Zymomonas mobilis subsp. mobilis ATCC 10988: one gene and its partner. The protein of the gene in region 2 interacts with the protein of the main gene of each other region in a pairwise test. Links are inferred from orthologs where the notes say so. Each region holds a gene or a part of one and is shown on either strand. Other genes may lie near its edges.

Region 1 (3,241 bases), 310 kb from region 2 along the record:
CAAAAATACCACCTGAACCAATCGCGATTTTGGACTGACTGATATGATATCCTCGCCCCAAAGGGTCACTTTCAGGCGTTAAAAAGATCAAAACCCGATTGCGCTGATAATCATGCAATAGAAAAAAGAAAGCGAGCGGCGCAATCGCCGCCAAGGACACACCGCCCCCGATAAATAGCCATAAGGGCAATCCAGCCAAAAAACAGACAATTACCCCCCCCGCGACAATCATCAATGCCGTTCCAAGGTCAGGCTGAACTGCAACAAGAAGCGCCGGAACCAAAATTAAAACAGCCGCAGGCCACATAGCGGAAAAGGTTCTAATCTCACCCGCAGGCAGCAAATCATAAAAACGGGAAATCGCAAGGACAATCGCCAACTTCATCAATTCCGAAGGCTGAAGGGTCATAATCCCCAGATTAAGCCATCGCCGACTACCGCCACCTACAAAGCCAAATAGCTCGACAAAAATAAGGAGGAGCAATAACCCGCCGTAAAGCGGCCAAGAAATTTGCTTCAAACTGCCCTGATCTATACGGCTGATAGCAATCGCGACAAAAATAAAGAAAACGAAACGCAGCCCTTGATTCAACGCCCAAGGATGCAGCCCACCTCCAGCCGAATATAAAACAACCAATCCAAAACTGCCAACAGCCATAACCAGAAGCAAAAGCTTCCACGGCAACTGCCGAATAGGAGCAGGTACTAAGGACAACATCCCGATTTCGCCTAAGTCATATTGGGTTTAGATGGAGCTTTCGAGGCATTTTCCGACCGCATACGCATACGGCTCGCAAGATCCCCACCCCACGACACTTCCAAAGCGTTCAAACTGGCCATAGCACGATCGGGATCAAACAAATAGGTCAGGACATCGCGTGCAATAGCCGGTCCATCCGTAGCGGAGTCAATATGTCCACCATGTTCGACAACAACCGAGGCGGCATAACGTGGGTTATCTGTCGGTGCAAAGCAAACAAACAAGGCATGATCGCGCATCCGCCAAGCCAATTGTGAATTTTTCAACACACCGCGCCCACGTTCAGCCATTGAAATACGCCGAACCTGCGCCGTTCCGGTTTTCCCCGCCAATTCAACACCGGGAACATATAATCTTGCAGCACCACCGGTGCCCCCCCCATTCACCACATCCCGCATGGCCTGCCGAATAAAATCAAGATGGGATTCTTTGGCGTTCAATTTGGCGGGCATAGGGATTTCTTTTGAGCGGATCAGCCGAGGCGTAATCTGTTTTCCCGAAGCCAATCGCGCCGCCATCACAGCCAATTGCAACGGATTGGCCAAAACATCCCCCTGCCCGATCGAGGCATTCAAAGTATCTGCCGCCGTCCAATTGCGATGATATTTTTTCAATTTCCATGCAGGGTCAGGAACCGTGCCATAATGTTCTGATCCCAAAGGCAGATGGTAACTGGCACCCAGTCCTAATTGACGCATCATATCTGCCAAAGGCTCCATACCAACCCGATGCGCCATAGCGTAAAAATAGACGTCACAACTTTGCGTGATTGCCGTATGCATATTGACGGGGCCATGACCTTGCCGCCGCCAACAATGGAATAAACTACTGCCCAATTGATAACTGCCAGTGCAATTGACCGTTTCATAAGGATCAATGCCCAATTCCAGCAAAGCCAGCGCATTCATCGGCTTGACTGTCGAGCCGGGGGGGTAAAGACCCGCAATCGTTTTATCGATCAAGGGATGGTGGTCATCTTGAGACAGACTTTGCCATTCTCGATGACTGATACCATCGGCAAAATCATTGGGATCAAAACAGGGCATGGATACTTGCGCCAAAATATCCCCATTTTCGGTATCAATCACAACAACGGCTGCGCTGTTATCTCCAATGCGCCGCGCCGCATAATCCTGTAAACCAGCATCAATTGTTAAAGGCAGCTTTTTACCGGGCTGATCAGGCTTATTCTCCAGATCACGCACTAACCGTCCGCGCGCCGTCACTTCGGAACGCTTGGCACCCGGAACCCCTCTTAGATAATTATCAAAAGTTTTTTCTAACCCTTGTTTCCCAATTTTAAATCCGGGTGTAATTAACAAAGGATCGTGATTTTTCTTATAATCATCAGTTGTCGCTGCGCCGACATAACCGATTAAATGTCCGACTGCAGAGCCATTTGGATAATAACGGGCATAACTTCTTTGTGGCGCTACTCCGGCCATTTCAGGCAAACGGACAGAGATCGCAGCAAAATGCTCGTAATCAAGATGCTCGGCAATCGGGACAGGCTGATAACCGGCGGCTTTATTCAAATCTTCCCGAATCCGATCGACATCATCTGGAGAGAGATTGAGTAGCTCGGCCAAAGTAATAATCACCCGTTCCCGATCCTGTATTTGATCGGGAATAATATCGACACGAAAATCAGTATGATTGATCGCCATTGGCCGATTATGACGATCAACAATCCATCCCCGTCTTGGCGGTATCAAGACAGTCTGCACCCGATTATCTTCAGCCATTAGACTATAATGTTCGTTTTCCGCGACAGATAGCCAAGCCATCCGCATGGCTAACAAACTGCCGGTTGCCAATTGCAGTCCGCCAAAAAGCATAGCACGGCGGGAAAAACTATAGCCGAGCGAATGTTGGGTAATAAGATGACTACGCTTTTTCACAGAAAAATAATCCGGCAAGTATTACGCAATAGAAAGAGGGCGCGTGCAGAAAATATGGATAATCCTACAAAAAACAAGCCGGCCTAATAGCTGTCCTGCTTTCAATGATGACTATTTTAGTCTTATTTTATAAAGCTAACCGCCAGCGATCCACAAGTGAACAAAAAAATTCAACCACCGGAAACAGCAAGATAGAGACGAGAATCCTTGGCATATCGGCCACAAGCGCGATAGCGAAATGCCCTTTAAAACCGCAAGACATACATAAAGCCAGCAAGCTAGAAGAAAAAACAGCCACCGCTGCCAAAATCCAGTCCTGCCAATAATTCCGCCATACCAACCGATTATCGACAATATCCATCATAAGAAAGCAAGCCGTCCATGTAATCATAGAAGTCGCTGGCGGCTGACCATTGATAATATCATTAGCCATGCCCAAAGGCAGCCCCATCCATGCTTGCCATAATTCAGGGCGTAACAATCGCCATCCCAAAGCCGTTAAAAATCCTAAAGAAGGCCAGAAGGATAATACCCCGACAAAAGGCTCGGTCTCCAAAAGGCTTGCCAACAAAACCATAAT
Region 2 (3,429 bases):
TATCATTGCCATCGGCTTCACCAGACAGCAAAGCTTTGACTTTGTCACGATCGGCGCGCTCAGCAAGGCTTTCCAGTGCAGAAATGGCATCCTGCACCATTTCCTCTTCACCTTCTGCCTCGGCCATCTCGATCAGCTCGATATTTTCCTGAAGCTCTGTCGCAATAGCACGCGTGGCCGCAATGGACTCATCCAAGCGTCCTCTTTCGCGCATCACTTCTTGCGCCGCGCGGGCATCATCCCAAAGGCTGGGGTCTTCGACGCGGGCGTTCAATTCATCCAGCCGCCGCAAGGCTCTATCCCAGTCGAGGAAGCGCCTAAGCAGCGCCAAAGATTCTTGAATATGGTCGACATGGGCTTGCGCTTCGGCGCGCATAATCATCCCTTTCTGAATGAGAAAACAGCCTATCAAACAAGGCCGATCAAAATACATTATTCGGATCAGACGATAAAAACTGACCAGCTAGGCTTCTAATAGATTTAACCTCACTTCTGCAAGCTACTGCGATCATTTGGATGCGGAAGATTAACAGGAGGAGCCACAGGCTGAGCTTTGACAGCCTCACTTTTATGGCTGTCATCGGTCGTATTATTGGGAACAGGCGTAACGGCTGCCGCAACAACCGCAGGTCGATAGAAACTCCGACGCGGCTCATTATCGGGTTTAAAAGCCTCCCATATAATCGGACTCATCGGATCGGCAGGATTGACGGGCGCAGAACCATAGATCCGCAAACCTGAATAGCGATCTATTTTTACCATATGAATATCAGGTGCCACCGGAAAAGGTTTCACAGGCATCTCTGTCATACTGCGCTGGGCAAATTGTTTAAAAATCGGGGCAGCTACAGTACCCCCTTGGGCGCTATGTCCCATCGAACGGGGACGATCATAACCGACATAAAGCCCTGCGACCAAATCCGCAGATCCGCCAACAAACCAGACATTGGTCGGCCCTGTCGAGGTGCCAGTCTTACCAAACATGGGACGCCCCAAATCCCGCAAGATCGCGGCAGTTCCTCGTTGAACAACCCCTTCTAAGATATGCAGCATCTGATAAGCCGTCATCGCATTGATCGCCTGCCCATTGGTATGATGCGGCCTCGGCATGGGTTGACCATCCCATTCTGGCAGATTGCATCCGCTGCATATCCGGTCATCCGATTTATAAATAACCTTCCCATTCCGATCTTGGACGTAATCAATCAAACTCGGATGCAAGCGCCGCCCTTGATTGGCTAACATCGAATAACCATTGGTGAGGCGCATAACAGTGGTATTGCCCGCGCCCAAAGCGATGCCCAATACCGGTGGATAAGGATGCCCCGGCGGATTGATTTCGGCTTTTTCGGCCATTTTGACGACATGCGCCATTCCTGTCTGGGCGGCCGCTCTCACCGTCATCAAATTTCGGGATTGCTCAACACCCCAACGCATTGTCTGGGGGCCCGAATAACCACCGGAAAAGTTACGAAAACATTTCATACCCAAACGAGCAGATTGATAGACGCAGAAAGGGCCATCAACAATGATAGAGGCCGGTGTCATACCGTGATCCAAAGCCGCTGAATAAACAAAAGGCTTAAAGGTGGATCCCGGTTGTCTTTCGGCTTGGGTGGCGCGGTTAAAATCCCCGTTCCGGTAGTCAAATCCTCCCTGCATTGCCATGACTCGGCCTGTATGGGGGTCTTCTACCACCATGCCGCCGGAAACAGCGGGAAGGCTACGTAATATCCAAAAATTGTCGATTTTCTTGACGATAATAATATCGCCTTCATGCAAAAACCGCCATGCCGAGGTTTCAGTATCATGGCGCGGCATCGCTGCCCCCCATGGATAAAGATAATCTTCCTGACCATCTTCAAAGCCAATTTTGGCGCGACCATTTTCTTTTTCTAGGATAACAGCCGCATACCAATCCGCATAACCGGTGCCGATATTGGCAGCGATCAGCCGTTCTTGCCACCCCTCACCTGGATCAATATTCCCGACGCGTCCATTCCAACCATGATCCCGTTCAAAACGAACAAAGCCATCCCTTAAGGCGGTTTCGGCGGATTCCTGAAGCGCAGGATCAAAAGAGGTTCTAACCCATAACCCACCGGAATAAACGTTATTCTCGCCGTCTTTGGCACTCTCGCCAAAACGGTTCACCAATTCCCGCCGCACTTCTTCAAGAAAATAGCCCCCCTTAACAGGAGCTTTAGCGATAATATGCGGCTTAATAACACCCAAAGGCGTTTGACTAGCCTCGGTATATTGAAAGGCAGTAATATAGCCATTCAACATCATCTGATGCAGGACATAAGCACGCCGTCCCAAAGCGCGCTCCATATAGCGTTCAGGGGTATAATTGGACGGTGCTTTTGGCAGAATGGCTAAAAAAGCCGCTTCCGGTAAAGACAGATCTTTCACTGTTTTTCCGAAATAGGCTTTAGCAGCGGCACTGACACCATAGGCATTCCGCCCTAAAAAAATCTGATTGAGATAAATTTCTAGAATCTGGCGCTTCGTTAACAGATGCTCGATCTGGAAAGCCAAAAGAGCTTCTTTGACTTTGCGGGTCGGGGAATATTCATCCCCTACCAATAAATTCTTGGCTACCTGCTGGGTAATGGTAGAACCGCCATGGGCGCGTTCTCCACTGCCCATTTTGGTAAAATATTCATACACGGCTTTTAAGAAGGCAGCGCCATTGATCCCGTGATGGGAAAAGAAGGATTTATCTTCTGCCGATAAAAAAGCCTGAATAACCACAGGCGGGAAATCTTCATAATTCAGCTTTTCACGATGTTCGCGAACAAAATGACCAAAGGGCATCCCATTGCCATCGCGCACAACCGCCGGCATCGGCAAATGATAATCAGCCAGCATTTCAACTGATGGTAAATCTCGGATAAAATACCGCCAGAACAGAAAGCCGGAAAAAGAGCAGCCGACAACCAACAACAGAAAGAAAGACCGAAAAATCTTTCCATGCCAAAATCGTTTAACAGACATTTTTTTCTGTATTTTCTGTTTTTTTCGCTGCGATGTTGTCCCCCTTATTTTTAAGGGATCAGACATTGTTAAATTTCCAATGGCGGAGAATATTCCAGCCTATTTTTGAAGAAAGATAGAAATAATATCTTTGCCAGAAAGAAGCAAAAACCTTTTTCAACAAAAGATGATATGGGACATCTTTTTCTTTGTTGTTATCGGTATCTGCCATATCCGTCCATTTACCTTATTTGGAAATCATTTATAAAAAAACTGTTTTTTAGACCATATCTGATATTTATCTTTTTATTTTCCTTGTAACGATTTTTTCTTTCGACCTATCCGGTTTCAAATCAGAAACTTCTGCCAATCGCGCTAATCGTCGGGCAAAATAAATTTCAATCGCACGTCTGACCCCCAAAGCCAGATTTTCGCGATATCCCCGCGAAA

The links.
Region 1: the proteins of ZMOB_RS03335 (region 2) and mrdA interact in binary tests that used the Escherichia coli proteins (3 or more experiments, as listed by UniProt). The link is inferred for Zymomonas mobilis subsp. mobilis ATCC 10988 from one-to-one orthologs.

The regions. Positions count from the first base shown.
Region 1 is NC_017262.1:1,060,865-1,064,105, reverse strand. What follows is about bases 196-3,111. They hold mrdA (penicillin-binding protein 2), read right to left. Parts: upstream 2,662-3,111; coding sequence 730-2,661; downstream 196-729. Other genes in these bases: ZMOB_RS04660 (hypothetical protein), read right to left, coding at 2,789-3,111; rodA (rod shape-determining protein RodA), read right to left, coding at 196-718. Outside these bases: more of rodA, read right to left, coding at 1-195; more of ZMOB_RS04660, read right to left, coding at 3,112-3,241. UniProt on the Escherichia coli protein: Catalyzes cross-linking of the peptidoglycan cell wall. Responsible for the determination of the rod shape of the cell. Is probably required for lateral peptidoglycan synthesis and maintenance of the correct diameter during lateral and centripetal growth.
Region 2 is NC_017262.1:752,979-756,407, forward strand. Bases 277-3,380 are described here. They hold ZMOB_RS03335 (penicillin-binding protein 1A), read right to left. Parts: upstream 3,067-3,380; coding sequence 487-3,066; downstream 277-486. Other genes in these bases: prfB (peptide chain release factor 2), read right to left, coding at 277-376; ZMOB_RS03340 (N-acetylmuramoyl-L-alanine amidase family protein), read right to left, coding at 3,278-3,380. Outside these bases: more of prfB, read right to left, coding at 1-276; more of ZMOB_RS03340, read right to left, coding at 3,381-3,429. UniProt on the Escherichia coli protein: Cell wall formation. Synthesis of cross-linked peptidoglycan from the lipid intermediates.